DNA from 3 places in the Affinirhizobium capsici genome. Region 1 is predicted to be linked to each of the others. Evidence: predicted binding sites of a transcription regulator. Region 1 holds the regulator's gene; each other region holds the start of a gene.
What was found. Region 1 encodes LexA, which represses DNA repair genes until DNA is damaged. Its sites were predicted from a motif close to TGTTCNNNNTGTGTTCNG; they were not measured.
Positions count from the first base shown of each region.

Region 2: a site for LexA is predicted at 4,101-4,118, ahead of AC0JZ1_RS10325 (ATP-dependent helicase). Genes of this name have one in related genera too.
Region 3: a site for LexA is predicted at 4,096-4,113, ahead of AC0JZ1_RS14515 (DNA recombination protein RmuC). Genes of this name have one in related genera too.

Region 1 is NZ_CDRNXD010000002.1:490,582-498,319, forward strand. Features, by position in the region: gene AC0JZ1_RS02160 (ComEC/Rec2 family competence protein) at 2-2,407, shown strand; gene lexA (transcriptional repressor LexA) at 2,388-3,110, opposite strand; gene AC0JZ1_RS02170 (VOC family protein) at 3,251-4,120, shown strand; gene AC0JZ1_RS02175 (hypothetical protein) at 4,142-4,681, shown strand; gene kdsA (3-deoxy-8-phosphooctulonate synthase) at 4,789-5,643, shown strand; gene eno (phosphopyruvate hydratase) at 5,745-7,019, shown strand; gene AC0JZ1_RS02190 (FtsB family cell division protein) at 7,167-7,484, shown strand; gene pdhA (pyruvate dehydrogenase (acetyl-transferring) E1 component subunit alpha) at 7,629-7,738, shown strand, end outside.
Region 2 is NZ_CDRNXD010000004.1:1,430,103-1,437,840, forward strand. Features, by position in the region: gene AC0JZ1_RS10315 (efflux RND transporter permease subunit) at 1-2,748, opposite strand, end outside; gene AC0JZ1_RS10320 (efflux RND transporter periplasmic adaptor subunit) at 2,745-3,932, opposite strand; gene AC0JZ1_RS10325 (ATP-dependent helicase) at 4,161-6,638, shown strand; gene AC0JZ1_RS10330 (amidohydrolase) at 6,654-7,738, shown strand, end outside.
Region 3 is NZ_CDRNXD010000004.1:2,320,846-2,328,583, forward strand. Features, by position in the region: gene dapE (succinyl-diaminopimelate desuccinylase) at 1-536, shown strand, start outside; gene AC0JZ1_RS14490 (hypothetical protein) at 523-1,134, shown strand; gene AC0JZ1_RS14495 (hypothetical protein) at 1,165-1,761, shown strand; gene truA (tRNA pseudouridine(38-40) synthase TruA) at 1,768-2,514, opposite strand; gene fmt (methionyl-tRNA formyltransferase) at 2,514-3,449, opposite strand; gene def (peptide deformylase) at 3,510-4,022, opposite strand; gene AC0JZ1_RS14515 (DNA recombination protein RmuC) at 4,147-5,337, shown strand; gene AC0JZ1_RS14520 (ribokinase) at 5,389-6,288, shown strand; gene AC0JZ1_RS14525 (Hsp20 family protein) at 6,405-6,833, shown strand; gene AC0JZ1_RS14530 (BQ00720 family protein) at 6,878-7,135, shown strand; partial or broken gene AC0JZ1_RS14535 (hypothetical protein) at 7,199-7,429, opposite strand; gene trmB (tRNA (guanosine(46)-N7)-methyltransferase TrmB) at 7,441-7,738, opposite strand, start outside.

The sequences.
Region 1 (7,738 bases):
CATGTCGTTTCAGGAGCCCGAATCTCAGAAAGTTGATCAGCTTGCAGAGGTAAAATGCGCCAGTCGGTCTTCTCGCTGGATGCAGCAGGAGGCTGAGAACGGTCTCCTCTTCCTTTTGATTCCAGTCGCGCTCGGAATGGGTGCCATCATCTGGTTCTCTGTCGATAACCGGCCAAGCTACAGCCTTCTCCTCAGCGCCTTGCCGTTTCTGGCGGCAGGCCTTTATTTTCGCCAACGCATCCAAACTTGGGTCTCAGCCTTCGCGTTCCTTATCGGGATTGGTATCTTGGGAATGGTGAGCGCAGCCTGGGAAGAATGTCGCCTTGCAACGGTTATCCTAGACAGTGCCGTCACTACGACGGTGGAAGGCGTAGTGGAAAGACGTGAAGCGGTTGGAGAGAACCGCTGGCGTTACGTTCTGGCAGTGCGCGCAACTAGCCGACCGAAGCTAGGACGCGCACCAACGCGCTTAACACTTACGGTTCGTGGCGCGGCTAAACCGTTTCGCATGGGAGACATTCTTAAAGGAAGAGCAAGGTTATCTCCACCATCCGGCCCTGCTTTGGGAGGACTGAGTGATTTTGCCTTTTCCTCCTATTTTGAAGGCATTGGCGCCAGCGGCTTCTTTTATGGCGTACCAGAAAAGCTTGGCGAGTCTGTCGACGCTCCGGCTCAGGTTGGCTGGCTTAACCTGCTCTATGATTTCCGCAGTCATGTGGGGGATCGCATCCGTAGCCTTGTGCCCGGAGATAAAGGCGCCTTCGCCGCAGCCATCATTACCGATGAGCGGCGAGCTATTTCAGCCCCCGTTCTTGAGGCTTTGCGTGAGGCTGGACTTGCCCACATTGTAGCGATTTCAGGCCTGAACATGGCTCTTGCAGCGGGCATATTTTTTGTGGGTGCCCGTTCCCTGCTGGTTCTGATACCCGGCGCTTCTCAACGGGTTTCGGTGAAAAAGCTGGCGGCTTCTGGCGCTATCGTTATGGTTACCGCCTACTATCTCATATCCGGCTTCGGTGTATCTGCAGAACGCGCGTACATCATGATGGTGGTTATGTTGACAGCTGTTCTGTTCGATCGCCCATCAATCAGCCTCCACAATATAGCCTTGGCAGCGACGCTCATACTTCTGCTCCACCCGTCCAGCATTATGGGTGCGAGTTTCCAGATGTCGTTCGGCGCAACCGCAGCTCTGGTTGCCGGATACAACATCTGGTCAAAACGCAGGCAGGCGCAGGATGGGCTGAGCGCCAATGGCCCCGTTGCTATCGCAGTCTCTTCCATTGCGGCCATCATAGGGGGCACAATCATGACCTCCCTGATTGGAAGTCTCTCGACAGCCATTTTTTCGATTGCCCATTTTAACCAGCTGAGCGGCTATGGCCTAGTTGCCAACCTCGCGACAATGCCATTCATTTCGGCCGTTGTTATGCCAGCTGGATTGCTGGGCATGTTGGCCATGCCCTTTGGGCTTGAAGCGCCTTTCTTTGTTGTAATGGGTTGGGGACTTGAGATCGTCATCAAGGTGGCAACGTTTGTTGCTTCTTGGGAAGGTGGCATAAGCACGGGCAGGGCGCCGCCTTATTTTCTGGCAATGACGTCCCTTGGGTTGGTCCTCGTTATTTGCCTGAGATCGCCACTGCGTTTTGCCGGTGTGTTCCTCCTCGCTAGCGGGATGCTTATCATGCTCTCAGGTATCGGTCGCAATGATCCAGACATGGTTATTGCGGAAGATGGAGAGACGCTGTTGATCCACCGCAAATCCAGTTCCTTCACAAATGAATCAAAATCATCGGGATTTCTGTTCGATAGATGGCGCAACAGCTTGAAGTTGGGCGAGATATTGCCCTCGGCTCGACGTCCCATCGATTTGGAAGTGGACAACGCCATGGAGAGGGCTGAACACGACAAGACGGAAGACACAGCTCCATCAGTGCCACTCGGTAAAACTACGCGACTGCGCTTAACTGAGGAGCAGATCAAAGCGGTCGACAGTGCCGTTCGAAGTGGTCTAAAGGCGATACCGAATGACCAATTCGTTTGCCTTCCCAAATTGCTGTGCCTAACGCAGACAATGGAAGGAGCAAAGATTGCTTTGGTTCAAGATACCCGCTTCTTGGGCTATGCCTGCGATCGTGTCAATTTGGTCATCGCCGCCCGAGCGCCATTCACCAAATGTCGATCAGGCGTCCTCCTAGTGACCACAGCCATTTTGCGAAGAACAGGAACCATCGAGATCCTGTTCAATGGGCAGGCCAATCCTAAGAGCTGGACCTATTCCCCGGCATTCACATCAACGGCAAGAGCATGGGAACTTCACCGCTCCTATGACTGGCGTTCACAGACATATGCCGCAACCGACGACGCAAATTTGGTTCAAACGTGGCTTAGTGGTAGCGGCGGATGAGACCAACCAGACGCCCCTGAACCTTCACCCGTTCTGGAGGGAAAATTCGTGTCTCATAAGCGGGATTCGCTGCTTCGAGTGCAATCGATGCACCCTTGCGTCGGAAACGCTTCAACGTCGCCTCTTCGTCATCCACGAGGGCAACGACAATATCGCCAGGGCTGGCCGTGCTGCCATTGCGGATAATAACCGTATCGCCGTCTAAAATGCCGGCTTCGATCATTGAGTCCCCTCTCACCTCCAAGGCGTAATGTTCTCCCGGTCCAAGCATTTCCATCGGGACGCTGATGGCGTGGGTGTTATTCTGGATCGCCGAAATGGGAACACCCGCCGCGATTCGACCCATTACAGGTATAGAAGCTGAATTGCTCTCATCCGCAGCAGCCTTAACTGGTTGAGGGGTTGCTGGAGCGGGTGGCGCTTTACCTAGAGACCCTTCAATAACGCTAGGAGAAAAGCCTCTTTTGGGGGCCGCACCTGCGCCGAAAGGTTCCGGAAGTTTGATCACTTCCAATGCGCGTGCACGATTCGGTAACCGGCGGATAAATCCACGTTCTTCCAAAGCGGTAATCAGGCGATGTATCCCCGACTTGGAGGCAAGCTCAAGCGCATCCTTCATCTCATCGAAAGAGGGCGGAACACCAGATTCCTTCATGCGAGCGTGAATAAAAAGAAGCAGTTCTTGCTGTTTGCGTGTAAGCATATCCGGCAACCCCATCGGGAAACAAATCCAGAACGGACCCTATATGTTCCAGTTGTGTTCTGCAAGGGCAACTTCGTGCACTTGTATGGAGTGACTCAAGACTCCAAAGTCGACGGACCAGCAAAGCATGGAAAAGAATGATGCGTAACCTCGACCATCTAGTTCTACCTGTTCCGTCACTTACGGCGGCAAGTCGTTTCCTTGGGCGTTTAGGCTTTAATGTCGCGGCTGAAGGTCATCATCCGTTCGGCACATCAAATGCGTGCGTGTTCTTTCCGAACGGCACGTATCTAGAACCTCTTGCAATGAGGGACGAGGGTCTTGCCAGGGCGGCTGCGAATGAGGGGAATGTGTTCACACAACGGCACCTGGAGCAAGGTAGACTTGGCAAGAAGGTAGGCTTGTCTGCATTTGTCCTGGCATCCGATGATGCAGTGGCAGATCATGCCTATTTTGAGCGGCAGCAGTTATCCGCAGGCTCGATGCTAACATTTTCGCGCGAGGCAAAATCTGCCGACGGCAACGCTGTGACCGCAACCTTTAAATTGGCCTTTGCCGACCTGCGTTCTGCCGATCTGTTTGCCTTCACCTGTCAACGAATCAATTCAACGTTGCCTGGCGGCGCGCTTCTTGAGCATCCAAACGGCGCGCTGGGCGTGGCCGAGGTTGTGCTTACAGCTTCTGACTCTGCGGAGGCGTCAGGTCGGATTGAAACCGTCTTGCAGAAGGAACCTGAAGCACAGGAAACCGATATCACGTTTAGGTTGGGGAACAGCTTAATTCGCATTGTGCGCGAGACTTCAGATTACTCCATCTCAAACCAAGATCGATCTTTTCGCGACCTGACGGCCTTGGGGTTTGTCATTGCGGTGAAGAGTCTGACGTCTATCAAAGGCATTCTCACAGCAACCAATGTGTCTTTCGAAAGGAAGGCCGACAGGCTGATTGTCCATTCGCAGCCTGAATTTCCGACAGTCTTGGGCATTGTCGAGCGATCCGACTCGCCTTGATTCTCTCGTGGAGCAATGAAGTTGATCAAGAAGCATGAAGCTAAAGAGCCAGATAGCAATGAAGCGCATCAGCGGCTTTTACGGCTCAATCAACTCCTACTTAACTGTGATAGCGCCACCTTTGCACTGGATGCTTGGTGTACGGAATACGGATCGCAAACGAGTGGGGTCTATGCCGAGCGTTTGGCTGATGAAACGGAAGTCATCGATTCGCAGGTGATAGCCCTTCTTGAGGTGTCTGAGGGCGAGGCACTTGCTTATCGCAGGGTGTATCTGATGTGGGGTGGTGTTGTCCTTGCGGAAGCTGAGAATTGGTACCGCCTCCAAATTTTAAGCAGCACCATGAAGAAGCGTCTTGAGCATACTTCGATTGCATTTGGACGTGCTGTTGAGTCCTTAAATTTTCGCAGAAAACTTCTATCTGCAGAACTGCTCTGGCCTTGTGGTGAAAGCCCTTTGCCGAAAAATGTTCTTCGCCATTCCGCCGTTCTGGAAACTGGGGCAGGCGTTCCCTTCAGCCTTGTCAAGGAGACATACTGCAAGTCTGTTCTCTTCATTTGAGACCCTTGCTAGGCCGTTTGGTGGCTCCCTTGGTGACATCAGCAAACGTCCCTGTTATGGACAAACCGCTTTAGGGCGGCAGTTGCCCGCTAACAAGGAGGGGTTCGATGAGCGTTCACGCCAATGCAAATGTAATAGTGGGCGAGGGTGCTTCTCAGGTTGTATTCGGCAACGATAAGCGCCTCTCGTTGATTTGCGGCCCATGCCAAATGGAAAGCCGCGAACATGCTTTCATGATGGCAGGTGCGATTAAGGACATTTGCGATAAGCTGAACATCGGCCTTGTTTACAAATCATCTTTCGACAAGGCCAACCGCACTTCGCTTTCTGGCAAGCGCGGTATCGGCCTTGATATGGCAATGGAGATTTTCGCCGATCTGAAAAAGGAATTCGGCTTTCCAGTGTTGACTGATATCCACACGGAAGAACAATGTGCGCTTGTCGCTGAAACTGTCGATGTTCTGCAAATCCCAGCGTTCCTTTGCCGACAGACGGATCTTCTCGTTGCAGCCGCCAAAACAGGCCGCGCAATCAACGTGAAGAAGGGCCAATTTCTGGCACCATGGGATATGAAAAACGTCCAGGCCAAATTTACGGAAAGCGGAAATCCGAATGTGATGCTGTGTGAACGCGGCGCATCGTTCGGCTACAATACACTCGTTTCCGATATGCGCTCATTGCCGATCATGGCGTCGCTTGGGTCTCCGGTTATCTTTGATGCTACCCATTCCGTTCAACAACCGGGCGGGCAGGGCGGTTCCAGCGGTGGCCAGCGGGAATTCGTGGAAACTTTGGCGCGCGCTGCAGTGGCGGTTGGCGTTGCAGGTGTATTCATTGAAACTCATGAAGATCCGGACAATGCGCCATCTGATGGCCCGAATATGGTGAAGCTTGAAAACCTGCCTCGGTTGCTTGAAACGCTGCTGGCATTCGATGCTGTTGCAAAGCAGGGTTCAAGATGAAGATGCGGCGGGACCTGTCATGTTCCCGCCATTGTATTTTGCGTTTCTTTTAGTAAGACAATCCCATACATTTCCTTCCCACCACGTAACAGGATAGGCTCATGACAGCTATTACCGACATCATCGCGCGCGAAATTCTTGACAGTCGCGGCAACCCGACGGTCGAGGTGGACGTGCACCTGGAAGATGGCAGCATGGGTCGTGCAGCCGTGCCGTCTGGTGCTTCCACCGGCGCGCACGAAGCCGTAGAACTGCGTGATGGCGGCAAGCGCTACCTCGGTAAGGGCGTTGAAAAGGCGGTCGACGCCGTCAATGGCGAAATCTTCGACGCTCTTGGCGGTCACGATGCTGAAAACCAGATCCTGATCGACAACCTCATGTGTGAGCTAGACGGTACGCCGAACAAGTCTCGCCTTGGTGCAAACGCGATCCTTGGCGTTTCTCTTGCTGTTGCAAAAGCTGCCGCCGAAGCTTCCGGTCTACCGCTTTTCCGCTACGTTGGCGGCCCGAATGCGCGCCTACTGCCAGTACCGATGATGAATATCATCAATGGTGGCGCGCACGCCGATAACCCGATCGACTTCCAGGAATTCATGATCATGCCGGTGGGTGCTGAAAACATCCGAGAAGCCGTTCGCATGGGTTCGGAAGTCTTCCACGTTCTCAAGAAAGAACTGGCGGCTCAGGGTCACAACACGAATGTCGGCGATGAGGGCGGCTTTGCTCCAGGCCTCGAAAGTGCTCCTGCTGCACTCGACTTCATCATGAAGTCGATTGAAAAGGCGGGTTACAAGCCGGGCGATGACATGCACATTGCTCTTGATTGCGCATCCACCGAGTTCTTCAAGGACGGCAAGTACGTTCTGGAAGGTGAAGGTCGCACCCTCGAGCCGGAAGCCATGGCCGATTACCTGGCGGAACTTGCAGCCAAATACCCCATCATCTCCATCGAAGACGGCATGGCAGAAGATGACTGGGACGGCTGGAAGGCGCTGACGGACAAGATTGGATCCAAGGTTCAACTCGTTGGAGACGATTTGTTCGTCACGAATTCCGCTCGCTTGCGGGACGGGATCAAGATGGGCGTCGCAAACTCCATTCTGGTCAAGGTCAACCAGATTGGTTCGCTGACCGAGACGCTGGATGCCGTGGAAACCGCGCACAAGGCGCGTTACACAGCTGTTATGTCTCACCGTTCGGGTGAAACGGAAGACTCGACGATTGCGGACCTCGCCGTTGCGACAAATTGCGGACAGATCAAGACAGGTTCTCTCGCTCGTTCTGACCGGCTCGCCAAGTACAACCAGCTGATCCGCATTGAGGAAATGCTGGGGCCGCAGGCCTCCTTCGCAGGTCGTTCAATTCTTCGCGCCTGAGTGGCGGCTCGAAACCTGAAGTTGAGGCGGTGATCTTTCTGGTCGCCGCCTTTTCTATTTTACCCGCCGGGCCATGGAAGCGTGGTCAACGATTGGTTAAGCAAGTTCTGTCAGTTTACGCTTGGTAATGCGTGATAGGATTCTTGCATGTGGACGAAGCACCATAAAGAGCGAAAACTGGGACGGTTTGTCCTGCCCGCAATAACGATCGCATTCGTATCCTATTTCAGCTACCATTCCATCCACGGCGAGCTTGGGTTGATCGCAACTGAAAAGTTTGAGCACACTCGAGTTGAGCGCGCTGCAGCACTTGAGAAGCTGGTTGCAAAGCGAGAAGCCCTAGAGCGCCAGGTACGGCTTTTGAGCGATGGCTCGCTGGAAAAAGATATGCTGGATGAGGTTGCTCGTTATCAGCTAAACGTCTCACGTGACGATGAAATAACGATTTTCAAAAACTATTTCTGATTAACCGAAAACTTGTTAATCCAATAATTGTTTATTTATTTCAATAACTTGAACAACATGTGAGCCATGCAAATATAGCATTGCTGGCGCGCATAAACTTCCCTATGGTACATTCAACCAATCAAACACGCAGGGAGGTTATGAATGGCGCTGAAGCAATCCGCGTCCGCATCCGGTCGCAAGACGGCGGCGAAGCCTGCAAAGAAGGACTTCAACGGCGGTACCATTGTTGAGTTCACCAAAGAGCAGGAACT
Region 2 (7,738 bases), on a different contig from region 1:
AATCTGGCTATAGACGTTCAGCGACGAGCCGGTCAGCACCAGTGCGAAGACGGCACAGGCAAGCCCTAGCGGCACCGTGGTCATGATGATGATCGAAGAGAGAACGCTTTCGAATTGCGCCGCCAGCACGAGGAAAATGATGGCGATGGCAAAACCGAAGGTGATGGCCATGCCGCTGGAGTTCTCGCCCAATGTCTTGGCTTCCGCCAGCGGCATCAGCCTCGAACCCGGCGGCAGTAGAGGTTGGGCCAGCTCTTGCACTTGGCTTAAAGCCTCACCCAACGCCACCCCATCACCCAAGGCTGCGGAAATGGAAACAGACGCTAGTTGCTGTTCACGGTTCAGGCGAGGCGCAACGGCTCCCTCCTTCAGCGAGGCAACCGTTGACATCGGCACGATCTTGCCATCGCCTGTTCGCAGGAAGATGTTTTCCAGATCAGTTGGGTCATCAATAGGCTGCGTCGAGGACGAGAGTTTAACCGGCAGCGCTTCGCCGTCCACAAACACGTCTACGATAGAACGTCCTTCCAAAAGCGCCTGCATGGCGGTGGAAAGGCCGGTAATATCAATACCTAGATCGGATGCGCGTTCGCGGTTGATGGAAACGGATAACTGCGCTTGCGTCGGCTCATTATCAAGGCGCGGGGTCTGGAAGCTCGGGCTCTTTTCCATGGCCTGAACGAGCTTGATAGCGGCATCGGTAAGCTTTGTATGCTCGTTGCCAACGAGCGCAAATTGAAGACCGTTGCCCGCGCCGCGAATACGCAGACTGTTGGATTGGATAGCAAAGCCGCGAACCGCGGGCACCTTGGCGGCTGCGGCATTGATATCGGCAACTATTTCGTTTTGCGTTCGGGTCCTCTCGTCCCAGGGCGCGAGTGTCATGACCATGAAGCCGTTATTGGTGGAATTGCCCATGCCGGAAATAGAGAAGATGTTGCGGATCTCACCCGAATCCACCAGCGGCTGAAGGTTCTCCTCCACCCGGCGAAGCTGGTCTTGCGTGTATTCGAGGCTTACTCCTTGGGATGTATTGAGCCGCATGGAAACGAGCGAACGATCCTCCATCGGCGTCAGCTCACTTTTCACAAGGCCAAAGGCGACATAGGCCGCAGCGCCGAAAAACAGCGCAATTGCAATGACGATAACCGGCGCATTCAATGAAAAGCGCAGCATCCGCTCATAAGTGCTGGCGAACAGGTTACCGAAGTTCTGCAACATGCCTTTGGGCTCGGTCATTGGCTTGGTCAGCATCCGAGAAGCCAGCATGGGACAGAGCGTAAGGGCAGTGATGGAGGAAAGTGCAACGGCAAACGCCAGCACAAAGCCGAATTCGCGGAAGAGGCCGCCCAATTGTCCCGGCAGGAATGAGAGTGGGATGAACACCGCCGCAAGCGTGGCTGTCGTTGCCAGCACGGCAAAGAAGACCTCTTGTGTGCCAAGGATGGCAGCAGCACGCGGACCCATGCCTTCCGTTCGGCGGCGCACGATGTTTTCCAACACCACGATGGCATCATCCACCACGAGGCCCGTGGCCAGAACGATAGCAAGAAGGGTAAGAATATTGATGGAAAAGCCGACGAGATAAATTGCCGTCAACGTGCCGATCAGCGCCACCGGCATGGTGAGTGCTGGAATAAGGGTTGCTCGCCAGTCCCGCAGGAAGAGGTAGAGAACAATCACCACAATGAGCGCCGAAAGCCCAAGCGCCAGCTCCACCTCATGCAGAGCACCGCGAATGAAGACGGCATCATCGGAGGTAATGACAATGCGGGTGCCTTCCGGCAATGCCTTCTGCAATTCTCCAACCGCTGCCGCAACACCGGTTGAGATGTTCAAGGTGTTGGATTGCGCCTGACGGATGACACCAAGACCAACGCCCTGCACGCCATTAGACCGAAGCGTGGTGGTGCCATCATCGGCACCGAGATTGACATTAGCCACATCGCGAAGACGGATATTATCCTTGATCAGGACATTCTCGAAATCCTGCGGTGTTTCCAGATTGGCCGTTGCACGCACCACAATATCCTGTGTGCGGCTGGTGAGCGAACCGGCTGGCACATCAAGTGCTGCACTGGCCAAAGCATTCGACACATCGGCGACCGTCAGCCCGCGGCTGGCAAGAGCTGCCTGATTAAGATCGACACGGAAGATCTTTTCCTGATCGCCGTACATTTCAACGTCTGCAACGCCATCCACAGCGGCAATACGATCAATGATCTCATTGTCCACCAGGAGCGTCAGGTCTTCCATCGAAAGATTGGAGGACGTGACGGCCAGGCGCATGATGGGCTGCGAATCGGAGTCCGCCTTGACGATGCGCGGCTCGTCTGCATTGTCCGGCAGCTGATTGGCTACGCGGCCAATGGCATCGCGTACATCATTGGCAGCGACGGCAAGATCAGCAGTATCGCTAAATTCCATGGTGACGCGGCTGGCGCCAAATTGCGATTCCGACGAAAGCGCCTTGAGACCGCTGACACGCGCTACGGCACCTTCGATAACCTGTGTGAGCTCCTGATCGACTGTCTGCGGCGAGGCGCCTTCATAATCCGTGCGAACGGTTATGACCGGCTGGTCCACATCCGGCAATTCGCGCACTTCAACGCCAACAAAAGCTGCCAGACCCGCAACCACGATCAACGTGTTGATGACGGCTGCCAGAATGGGGCGGCGCACGAAGAGAGCGGTGAAGGTGGATTTCGCGCTATGCGCTCCGGCCTCGTGATTATCAGTCTCGCTCATCGGGTTTCAGCCTCCGCCACGCGCTCCGGCTCGCCTTGAATGCGCACAGCCTGACCTTCCCGCACACGTTGCAGGCCTTCCGTCACGATCTTGTCTCCAGCCTGAAGCTCTGCCTGAACGAGAACGGCATCCGGGTTTCGCTGGATCACGCTAACGCGCACCTTCTCAGACTTGCCCTCCCGAATTCGCCAGACATAAGCGCCTTCCGCATCCCACTGCACGGAGAGTGGATCGACTGCCGGATAATGATCGCCCCCGAAACGCATGGCGACCTGAAACGACATCCCCGCGCGCAAAAGATCAGTCGGGTTATCGATCCGGGCGCGAATGCGGAAAGTGCGGCTTGCCGCATCCACGCGGTTGTCGATGGAATCCACCTTACCCTTGAATACCTGTCCAGGGCGACTCATGGAGGTTGCCTCCACCTCAGCGCCTGGCTCCACCAGCGTGACGAACCGCTCCGGGGCATAGAAATCGACGAGAATTTCCGAACGATCATCGAGCGTTACAACACTCGTCTGGGTGGTGACGTTATCGCCCACGTTCACCGCCACAATGCCAGTAATGCCATCAATGGGGGCGAGGATGTTGCGACGCTTGAGGTTCAACTCCGCAGTGCTCACGGCAAGCTTGGCGGATTCCTCCGCAATCTGCGCGTCCAGCACATCAAGACGCGCTACGCTTTGCAGGTTCTTGTAGGAACTCGATTTCTCCTGGGCGCTACGAAGCGAAACCTGTGCCTTATCCCGCTCGATCAACTGCTCATCGTTATCGAGCCGCGCCAGCACATCCCCCTTCTTCACCTTCTGCCCGGATTTGACGAGGATCTCATCCACCGTGCCAGTGGCCTGCGGCATGACCACCACCGACTGGATCGCTTCCCCGCTGCCGATGGCACTCAGCCGATCATTGACTGTGCCGCTCTCCACCGGCCTCACCGCAACAAGCGTCGCCCGTGGGCCGCCCTGCCCGCCACTGCGTCGCGCTTGGCCTTGCTGGCCCGATGGAGTGGAAGCCTGCGCTTTCGCTTCATCGCGAACCTTCGGCTGGATCAGAGCAACTGCTCCTTCCGGCGCACCCATGCTGACCAGTGTGCGTGCTGCATCGGGACTGATGAAAATCCATAGGCATAGACCTAAGAACAGCACGACAGAACTGAGGAGCAATTGCTTCCAGATGCGCATTCAGACACTCCGGTTGAGGGATATCGCAAGTTTGCAAGTATCCTTATTTACGCCTTGTCAGACAACGCCGGATTACGAACCTTGCGAAATTGTAACGTGAATCCTAATCACGGCCGCGTGATGGCAATCACATCACCCTCTCCTTTCGATAACACTTCCTCTTGGAACTGGAATAAAACCAGAACATAGCCTATGGCCTTCTTTATTCGGAATCATTAGATTGGCCTGATGACAAACAGTTTCGATGACATTCCGTTCTTCGATGAAGAACCGGAGAATGCACCGCGCCGCAAAAATGCAGCTGCCCCTGCTGCTGCAGCGCCAGCAGGTGGCCTTGGCATTGCCGCACGCGCCATGGCCGCGCGTGATCAAAACCGTGCGCCGGATTATCTATCGGGTCTCAACCCTGAACAGCGCGAAGCCGTGGAATCCGCTGATGGACCGGTTCTCGTTCTGGCTGGTGCTGGCACCGGCAAGACCCGCGTTCTGACGACCCGCATCGCGCATATTCTAGCGACCGGCCGCGCCTTTCCTAGCCAGATCCTTGCTGTGACATTCACCAACAAAGCCGCGCGCGAGATGAAAGAGCGCATTGGCGTGCTGGTGGGTGGCGCTGTGGAAGGCATGCCGTGGCTAGGCACGTTTCACTCCATCGGCGTCAAGATACTGCGGCGCCATGCGGAGCTTGTCGGTCTTCGCAGCGATTTCACCATTCTCGATACGGATGACGTGATCCGCCTGATCAAGCAATTGATCCAGGCGGAGGGCATGGATGACAAGCGCTGGCCTGCCCGCCAGTTTGCCGGAATGATCGATGGCTGGAAAAACAAGGGCCTTACCCCGAAGGATATTCCGGAGGGGGATGCTCGCGCCTTCGGCAACGGTAAGGGCCGCGAGCTTTATGCCGCGTACCAGGCGAGGCTGAAAACGCTGAACGCCTGCGATTTCGGCGATCTATTGCTACACCCCATCGATCTGTTCCGCCGCAACCCGGACTTGCTCAAGGATTATCACCAGAAATTCCGCTACATTCTGGTGGACGAGTACCAGGACACCAACACGGCCCAGTATATGTGGCTGCGGCTTCTGGCCCAGAGGCCGAAGGATGTGCCGCAAAATGTGTGCTGTGTGGGTGATGACGACCAGTCCATCTATGGCTGGCGCGGCGCGGAAGTGGATAACATCCTGCGCTTCGAAAAGGATTTTCCGGGCGCTAAGGTCATCCGCCTTGAGCGCAACTATCGCTCCACAGAACACATTCTGGGTGCAGCGGGGCATCTAATTGCCCACAACGAAGGGCGGCTTGGAAAGACGCTTTTCACGGAACGCACCGATCCCGATGACGAAAAGGTGATCGTGCACGCTGCCTGGGATTCGGAAGAAGAAGCCCGCGCCGTGGGCGAAGAGATCGAGCAGCTTCAACGCAAGCAGCACAAGCTGAACGATATGGCGATCCTTGTGCGCGCCTCGTTCCAGATGCGCGAGTTTGAAGATCGGTTTGTAACGCTCGGCTTGAACTACAGGGTTATCGGCGGGCCCCGCTTCTACGAGCGCCTCGAAATTCGCGATGCCATGGCTTATTTCCGCCTCACCTGCCAGCCGGCGGATGACCTGGCGTTTGAGCGAATCGTCAACACGCCAAAGCGCGGTTTGGGCGATACTACCGTCCGCACACTGCATGATTATGCCCGCGCCCGCGATATTCCCATGCTGGCAGCTGCCGCTGACATTATCGAGACGGACGAATTGAAACCAAAGGCGCGCAAGGCGCTGTTCGATGTAATCCAGAGCTTCAAGCGCTGGAGCGAATTGTTGGAAACCACACCGCATGTGGAACTGGCCGAACAAATTCTGGAGGAATCCGGCTACACGGATATGTGGAAGAACGACAAGTCCGCAGAAGCCCCGGGCCGGCTTGAAAACCTGAAGGAACTCGTTCGTTCCATGGAAACCTTCGAGAGCATGCGCGGCTTCCTGGAGCATGTCTCGCTCGTCATGGATGCCGAGCAGAACGAGAATATGGATGCCGTCTCCATCATGACGCTACATTCCGCCAAGGGCCTTGAGTTCGAGACCGTATTCCTGCCCGGCTGGGAAGAAGGCCTATTTCCGCACCAGCGTGCGCTGGACGAAGGCGGCCGATCCGGCCTGGAAGAGGAGCGCCGCCTCGCTTATGTCGGCATTACCCGCGCCAAGCGTCGCTGCCATATCTGGTTCGTCTCCAACCGGCGTATTCATGGCCTGTGGCAATCCACCATGCCATCGCGGTTTCTGGATGAATTGCCGCCCATGCATGTGGATGTTGCGGAAAGCGATTCAGCCTATGGCGGCTATGGACGCGGCGGTTACGGCCAATCCCGTTTCGACAAGGCAGATCCCTTCGCCAACTCCTATTCCACCCCCGGCTGGAAGCGGGCGCAAGCGAACAAAAGCGACGCAACGCGCGACAATTGGGGGAGCCGCTCCGGGCACGCGGTCGAGCGCATCGGCTATGGCGAGAGCGGGCCGAAAGGCCGCACGATCGATGGGGAATTGGTGGCGAAATCAGTGGCGGCAACGCCCTCCCGCTTCTCAGTGGGTGACCGCGTCTTCCACATCAAGTTCGGCAATGGCAACATAGCTGCCATCGAGGGCAACAAACTCACCATCAACTTTGATAAAGCTGGAGAGAAGCGCGTTCTGGATGGTTTCGTTGAAAAGGTTTGAGAAGAGCCGCGGTCAATGACAGCGTCCGACACCGATCTCGCAGAACTCATACTGTGGCGGCGCAAGCTGCACCGGATGCCAGAAGTTTCCGGAGATGAAAAGGAAACCGCAGCCGAAGTGGTTCGCTTCCTTTCCACTTGCATACCGGATGACATCATCACGGAACTGGGTGGACATGGTGTTGCTGCAATTTTTCGAGCCCATGAACCGGGACCGACTGTCATGTTTCGGGCGGAACTGGATGCGCTTCCCATTCAGGAGATCTCAAAGATCCCGCATCGATCCGAGCGATCGGGCAAAGGCCATATGTGCGGCCATGATGGACATATGGCGATGCTGGCAGCCATGGCGCGACACTTCAAACGGGAGCGTCCACAAACAGGGCGCGTAGTCCTCCTTTTCCAACCAGCCGAGGAAACGGGAGCTGGCGCCGCTGCGGTTCTGGCTGATCCCAAATTCGCACCGATTACGCCGGACTTCGCCTTTTCGCTTCACAATCTACCTGGTCTTCCACTCGGGCATAGCTGGATTAAAGCCGGGCCTGCTGCTTGCGCGTCATGCGGTCTCAAAATCAGCTTTTCCGGCAAGACAGCCCATGCGTCGCAGCCAGATAAGGGTATTTCCCCCGCACCGGCGATAGCTGATCTGATCCCTGCCCTCAGCAGTCTCAGCAGCGGCAGCATCGAAACCGAAGATCTTGTTCTGCTCACCATCACTCACGCCAAGATTGGCGAAGCGAGCTTCGGTATTGCACCAGGTGACGGCGAATTATGGGTGACGTTGCGGACAGTGACCGATGGCGGAATGGCGCAGCTGAAGAATCGCGTGGAGACCATGGCCTTGGAGGCGGCCACGCGCCACGGACTTACGACCAGCTTCAGTTACGAGGATGAGTTCTACTACAGCGCAAATGATGAGGAGGCTGTTCAGATCATCCGTCGCGCGATGGATGATGAAGACCTGCCCCATGAGGATGGCTTAATCTTCCGCGCTTCGGAAGACTTTGGACGATTTGGGGCTGTGTCGAAATCCGCCATGTTCTTCCTAGGCTCCGGCGGAAACCAGCCTGCCCTGCATAACCCGGATTACGATTTCCCCGA
Region 3 (7,738 bases), on a different contig from region 1:
GCTTGATGTATCCGCCGCTTGACCACGGAACGGAGCAGTTTCCGCCGACCAATCTGGAAGTCACCTCCATCGACACCGGCAATCCGGCAACGAACGTCATTGCTGCGAAGGCTACCTTCAGCTTCAATGTTCGCTTCAACGATACCTGGAGCGCGGAAAGCCTGCAGGCGGAACTTTTAAAGCGGTTGGAACAGGCAGCGGCGAACGAGACCTTGCGGCCCGGTCGCCAGCCTATGCGCTATGAGATTGTCTGGTCCGAGCGGCCAAGCCATGTTTTTCTGACCCGCGATGATGCGCTTATTTCCTCGCTATCGGCTGCGATTGAGGCAAAGACGGGCCAGACGCCAGTACTTTCAACAACCGGCGGCACTTCGGATGCCCGCTTCATCAAGGATTACTGCCCGGTGGTGGAGTTTGGCCTTGTGGGCCAGACCATGCACATGGTGGATGAGCGGGTGGCGGTGAAGGATCTAGAAGACCTTACAGGTATCTATTCCCTGTTCATCGAGCGTTGGTTCGGGAATGCCACCTCTTGAGAAAATTCGCCCGCAGTGGTTGGCGCTTTGGCAACTTGCCAAAGGCGATGCCAGAGGCCTATCGGCTTTCGATATAACCGATCGTGGCGTCATACTCTCGTTCTGGGCTTTCGTTTATTACTTGCCAGCATTTCTCATTCACGCCGTCCTTGCGCGCGTCAATTACCTGGCAATTTCCCCGGATCTCGGTCGGTCAAATATTACCTTCCTGTTTCAATCGCTTTTCATGCAGATCGGCGGCTGGCTCAGCCTGCTCCTCAGCATCTGCGTCTTTGGCTTTGCACTCGGGCTTCGACCTTTGTTGCGATTGATCATTGTCATGGTCAATTGGGGAAGTATTCCACTACTTTACATCGTGTATGGTCTTGTCTACCCGCTGCTTTTGCTCACGAGTGGCCAAACCGTGATTTCCTGGCTGTTGCAGATTTCGCTGCTTCTTGCAGTCACTGTAAGTCTGCTGCTTCTCATATGGCGTATCCTGGCGACGGTCGCTGGAGGCCACGGAGCTAAGCGAGCAGGCTATATCTTTCTCGTTGGCATCTCGTCACTTTGGGTGGCCCACGCCCTTGAATCTTCGATGCGATTGACTATTCCCTAATGCTACAACTTTCCTCCCGGAGCATGTCGCTTGCCGTCCATCACTGAAGTCAGACTTTACCTGATCGGCCTTTGGCTGCTGGTCAAAGGAGACCGCACCGGCCTTGCCTATGTGGATTTTTCCGACCGCGGGATGATGCGTTCATTCTGGTCTATTGTCTGGTGCCTGCCAGCCATCGGCTTTTCCTGGATCTGGTGGAGACTGGCGGTGCTGGAAACGCTGCCGCCTGATTACAAGCTGGGCGGCATCTTCTTTTTGCGCATGGGCATGTTGGAGGCCACGAATTGGCTTTTGCCGCTGGTGCTGGCGGGGCTCCTGGTGCTGATCATGGGGCTCGGCAAACATTTTCCGGCTGTGGTATTTACCGCCAATTGGATGTCGCTACCGTTTTCTTATCTATACGGCGTGCTCAGCCTGCTGCTGGTGGTCGCACCCGGCCTCACGGGCATTATTGCACTCGTCTGGCTTGCTGCCATCGTGGCGCTCATCGTCAGCCTTTCGCGGGTGTTCCGCATGGTCATCGGGCCGCACGGCTTGACGATCACGGCCCTCACAATGGTGCTGATCGTGCCGTCACTGCTCATATCCGACGCGTTGGAGAAGTTCCTCGACGTTTACCCCGGCTGATGCAGCCTAGGGATAATCGACCTGCATGAAATACAAACCGTCCGGTGGAGCAACCGGGCCGCAGGCTGCGCGATCGCGCGCTTCCAAAGCTGCTCGAACATCGTCCGGGGACATCTTTCCTTCACCAGCAAGCTTAAGCGTGCCTGCGAACGAGCGGATTTGGTTATGCAGGAAGCTTTGCGCCGAAGCGCGGATTTCGATCAATTCACCAGTGCGCGTGACATCCAGCCGGTCGAGCGTTCTGACGGGGCTTTTTGCCTGACAATGAACCGAGCGGAAGGTTGTAAAATCATGATGGCCGACAAGCATTTGCGCCGCCGCATGCATGGCCTCGTGATCGAGATCCTTAGACACCCACCATGCACGTTTGGCCTCGACCGCCAAAGGTGAGCGACGGCTGATGACACGGTAGAGATAATGACGGCGAAGCGCTGAAAATCGCGCATCGAAATCATCCGATACGCGCTCGACCTCCAGCACGGAGACCTTCTCCTCTCTCATCATCAAATGCGCATTGACGGCATTGCGGAGTTTGTGCGGAGCCCACTCGCGCGAAAGATCGGCATGGACGACTTGTCCAAGCGCATGAACACCGGAATCCGTGCGCCCTGCGCCGCGTATCGTCACCGTCTCCTGCGTTAGCGAGAGAATGGCACCTTCCAGTGCGGCCTGCACGGAATGGCCATTCTCCTGTTTTTGCCAACCAACATAGGGCGTGCCATCATATTCCACGGTCATTTTGAAGCGTGGCATCAGCCGACCCTCGCGCCTTTGGCAAAGGTCGTTCCACGAAGAAACTCAGAAGCGTCCAGTGCCTTGCCACCTGCTTTTTGAAGCCGCAATAGGCGGATAGAACCTGTGCCGCAAGCGATGGTCAGTTGAGCATCAAGTACGGTTCCGGATTCTCCCTCGCCGTCCGCCACTTGGCTCGCCAACACCTTGATGCGCTCCGGCTTGCCGTTCAGTTCAGCTTCGAACCAGGCACCAGGAAAGGGGGAAAGACCGCGAATGTGATTGTGCACTTCGGCAGCGCTACGGCTGAAATCGATGCGTGTTTCACCCTTGTCGATTTTGGAGGCGTAGAGAACGCCTTCCTCTGCCTGTGGAACCAATGGAAGATTACCCTCTTCCAGCTTTGCCATAGCCTCAACCATGGCGCTCGCACCAACAGCCATCAGAGCGTCATGCAGTTCCCCGGCGGTCATATCCGGTTCGATGCTAACCTCGCGCGTGATGGCAACGGGCCCTGTATCCAGCCCCTTTTCCATTTTCATCACCATCATGCCGGTTTTGGCATCTCCAGCCATGATGGCACGTTGAATGGGGGCGGCCCCTCGCCAGCGCGGCAGAAGCGAGGCATGGCCATTATAAGCGCCAAGCCCCGTGCCTTCCAGAACATCGACCGGCAGCAACAGCCCATAGGCCACAACAACAGCAACATCCGCACCGAATTCGCGAAAGCGCTGGCGATCTTCTGCTTGCTTGAAATTGAGAGGCGTGAGAACCGGAATGCCCAGCGCTTCAGCGGCCTGATGCACGGGAGATTTCTGCAGGTCCAGCCCGCGGCGACCGCCGGGCCTTGGCGGTTGGGTATAGACCGCTACAATGTCATGGCCCGCTTCGGCCAGCGCTTTTAGCGTGGCAACGGAAAAATCCGGCGTTCCCATGAAAATTACTCGAAGCGCCATGGCGCGAACTCCTTCATGCGCAGGCACGAATGCGCAGCACGCGATGCGCGCTCATTTCAATCAGATCTTGCTGCGCGCTGCCTTGGTGAACCTCTTGATGACCATCTCACGTTTCAAGCGCGAAATGTAATCGATGAAGAGGACGCCATTCAAATGATCGATTTCATGCTGGAGGCAGGTCGCAAGCAGCCCGTCTGCTTCCAGGAGATGTTCCTTGCCGTCGCGGCCAATATGCTTGACGGTGACGCCGGCCGGGCGTTCAACCTCAGCATAATATTCAGGAATGGACAGGCAGCCTTCCTCATAAACCGAGCGTGCATCAGTGGAGGCAACAATCTCCGGATTGATGATGACGAGCGGGTTTTTCTCATCCCCTTCCTTCGATACATCCACCACGAGAATACGGCGTGCAACGCCGATCTGGATGCCAGCCAGGCCGATGCCGGGTGCATCGTACATGGTTTCCAGCATGTCATCGGCGAGCTTCAAAACATCGGAATCCACCTGCTCGATGGGCTGCGATACCTGACGCAGAAGGGGGTCCGGGAGAATGATGAGAGGCTTGATGGTCATGCGCATCCCCATAACTGATCTTTTTGCGATAGGGAACATCCGGTAAAGCGCCAAACCGGCAGAAATCGTCGTTTGTTCTTGTTTTGATCTTCCCAAGGCCTGCGAGTTTCTCTAGTCTGCGGGCATGCAAAACCAGAGCGCTTCATTTTTCGACCGGCTTATAGGCCTGCTTGCGGGCGACGGCTTTATTCTTCTCAGCCTCGGTCTGGCCGTGGGGCTCGTTTTTGCCTGGCTGTTTTTGCGCCGAGGCCAAAGCGGAAGCGACGAGATGGACCAGCGCTTTGCGGAACTGATGCGAGCCCAGGTGGAAATGCAGGGCCGCGTTTCTGCCATGACCGAGGCGCTTGCGGCGCGGCAGTCGGAACTCAATCGCGGCGTCAACCAAAGACTGGATGGCATGGCGCATCGCCTTGGCAGCAGCATTGCCGAACAGACCAAGAGCACCCACGACAATCTTCGGGTGTTGCAGGAACGGCTCGCGGTAATCGATGCGGCCCAGAACAACATCCAGTCACTTGCCAAGGATGTGGTGGGTCTTCAGGCCATTTTGTCCAACAAGCAGACGCGCGGCGCTTTCGGGCAGGGACGAATGGAAACCATCATCGCCGATGCGCTGCCCAAAGGCAGCTACCGCTTTCAGGCCACTCTCTCCAATGGCATGCGCCCGGATTGCCTGATCAATATGCCAAATGATGCACCGCCATTGGTGGTGGATGCAAAGTTTCCCTTGGAAGCCTGGCACTCTTTCCGAGATGCACCACAAGCGGATTTGAAGCGCATTGCCGGGCAACAATTCCGCCGCGACCTGGAAAAGCACATTGGTGATATTGCCGATAAATATCTCCTATCAGGGGAAACGCAGGATACTGCATTTCTGTTTGTGCCATCCGAATCGATCTTTGCCGAAATCCACGAACACTTCGAAGGCTGCATCGCCAAGGCGCAGCGCTCCCGCATAGTCATCGTGTCTCCATCGCTGCTGATGCTGTCCATACAGGTCATTCAAGCCGTGCTAAAGGACCAGCGTATGCGGGAACAGGCTCACCTGATCCAAGGGGAGCTTGCGTTTCTCATGGAAGATCTCGGGCGCCTGGATGAGCGCACACGCAAGCTGCAATCGCATTTTGCCGCAGCACAGAAGGATGTGGAGCAGATCCTCACCTCCTCCGACAAACTGCAAAAGCGTGGCGGGCGCATCTCGGCACTTGATCTGGAAAGCGAGCGGCAGGCGGAACTGCCCCTCCCCCCACAGGAAAATCGTGGCGTGGAGAGCCGCACCGGCATGCTCAAGTTAAGGGTGGTTGACGAGGATTGATCGGATGGGCAGTGTCCGCGCACGATATTCTCATAAACAGGCTGAATTTTCATGATTACCGTTTTCGGCTCCATCAACATGGATCTCATTGCCACCACCGCACGCCTGCCGAAGCCCGGCGAAACCGTCGCCGGACAGGATTTTTCAACGGCAGCAGGCGGCAAGGGCGCAAATCAGGCGCTGGCGGCGCAACGTGCGGGTGCACAGGTTCGCATGGTGGGAGCGGTTGGACGCGATGGTTTTGCTGAACCGGCTCTTGCACTTTTGAAGCAAGCAGGCGTTTTCCTTGAAGCGGTTAAGCCGGTTGATCAGCCTACCGGAACGGCGCTTATTCTGGTTGGTGGCGATGGCGAGAACATGATTGCGGTGGTGCCGGGTGCCAATGGCACGGTTTCCGCCCCTGATGCCGAACAGGCCGTAACCTCGATGAATGCGGGCGATCTGCTGATGCTGCAAATGGAAGTGCCAGCTGAAGCTGTTGAGAACGCGATGACCTCGGCCCGGACGAAGGGCGTCACCACGATTTTCAACACTGCTCCGCTGACGGACGATGCGATCCGCCTGTCGCGCCTTGCAAGCATCCTCGTCTCGAACGAAACCGAATTTGAACTGCTGATCGGTCGCCACGGTCTTTCCACTGAGGAACGTATCGAGGCCATGCGCGCACTCGCTGCCGAAACAGGTCAGTCGCTCGTCGTGACACTTGGTGCAGACGGTGTTGTTGCCCTGCATGAGGGTGAATTGCTGCGAGCCTCAGGCTTGAAGATCACACCGGTCGACACGGTAGGTGCGGGCGATACCTTCTGTGGCTATTTGGCCGCCAGCCTGGACAAGGGCCTTTCATTTGCCGATGCCTTGCGGCGTGCGGCTGTGGCTGGTTCGCTTGCTTGCCTGAAGGCGGGCGCTCAACCATCCATCCCCCTCGGTGGCGAGGTTGACAAAAGCCTCTGACAGCAGCCAGCCGGAGCGCTTGCAGGACGCCTCTCCCGCCCCCATATGTTCAGGGTAAACACGCGCATGCCGTTCTGTGGGTGCGCAAATGGTCGCTTGTCTTCAAGGACTGTATCATGAGCCGTATGACACCTTTCGCCAGCCCGCTGCTGTTGGGCTTCGACACGATGGAAAAGACACTGGAGCGTCTCGCCAAGGCGAATGACGGCTATCCCCCCTATAACATCGAGCGCCTTCGACCATCCGTTAACGGAGAGCCGGAGCGTTTGCGAATCACCTTGGCCGTCGCCGGATTTTCAGAGGACGATCTGGACGTCACCATTGAAGAGAATCAACTGATTATCCGCGGACGGCAGGTTGAAACCGGCGAGAGGGAGTATCTTTATCGCGGAATTGCAGCGCGGCAGTTTCAGCGAATGTTTGTTTTGGCCGATGGAATGCAGGTTTCAGGTGCGGGATTGCGCAATGGACTGCTTGCAGTTGATTTGATCCGCCCGGAACCTGAAAGAATGGTGCGAAAAATTAATATTTCCGTCTCAGACTGATCTCCGTGGCTGTCCCGGCCACAGCAGAACAGACGGAGGCACTCATGCTCCTCAAGCAGGCAACGGCGAAACTTACTGAAAATGAGCTGGCTCATCTGGGTGCTGGCGAAGTTGGCTATATCCGCAAGATGCGGTTCGAAGATATCAGCCGCTGCTTCCCGGAAGCGCCGGAGATCGATCCAACGCTTGACCTCTGGGCTCTGTTTGGCGCGGACGGCACACCGATCCTGCTGACAGACAATCGCTCCAGCACGTTCTTCAAGGCTGCGGAAGACGATCTTCGCACGGTCAGCCTGCATTAAAATTGGCTGAGACTAAAAGCGGGTCAATGAAGGCCCGCTTCAGAGGCTTATGCCCGGTTGTGATGTCAGGCGGCAGAATAAAACAGTTTTTTTCTTGGCCACGTCATCCGCCACACGGCAGCCATCTGCGACCATATCTCCTAGATTGATCAATAGATTCGCTCATTTACCGGTCTCTTCTGGGCTCAGCCTCGCAAGCTCAATCTCAAGCTAAAGCTCGCATTCGACACCAATTTCGGTAACAACAGCGCCCGCCCAAGGTGTTGAGAGGCAATCTGTTGCCAGGACGAGCCGGTCTACACCGGCTACACTCTCTGAAACGTCAAATAAGCGGAAGAGCGGCCTTCACGACGTGCCTTAGCCTCATAGCGCGTGCTTGGCCACGTCGGGTAAGGCTGAAGCCAATCGGAAGGCTGCTGCGCTGTCCAGGCAAAGCCACCGTGGCGGTGCGTATGCTGCAAGGTCCAGTTTACATAGGTGTCTATGTCCGAGGCGAAGCAAAACAGGCCGCCGGGTTTCAACACCCGATGGAAGCGTGCGAGGTTAGCCTGCGAAACGAAGCGGCGCTTCCAGTGTTTGCGCTTCGGCCATGGGTCGGGATAG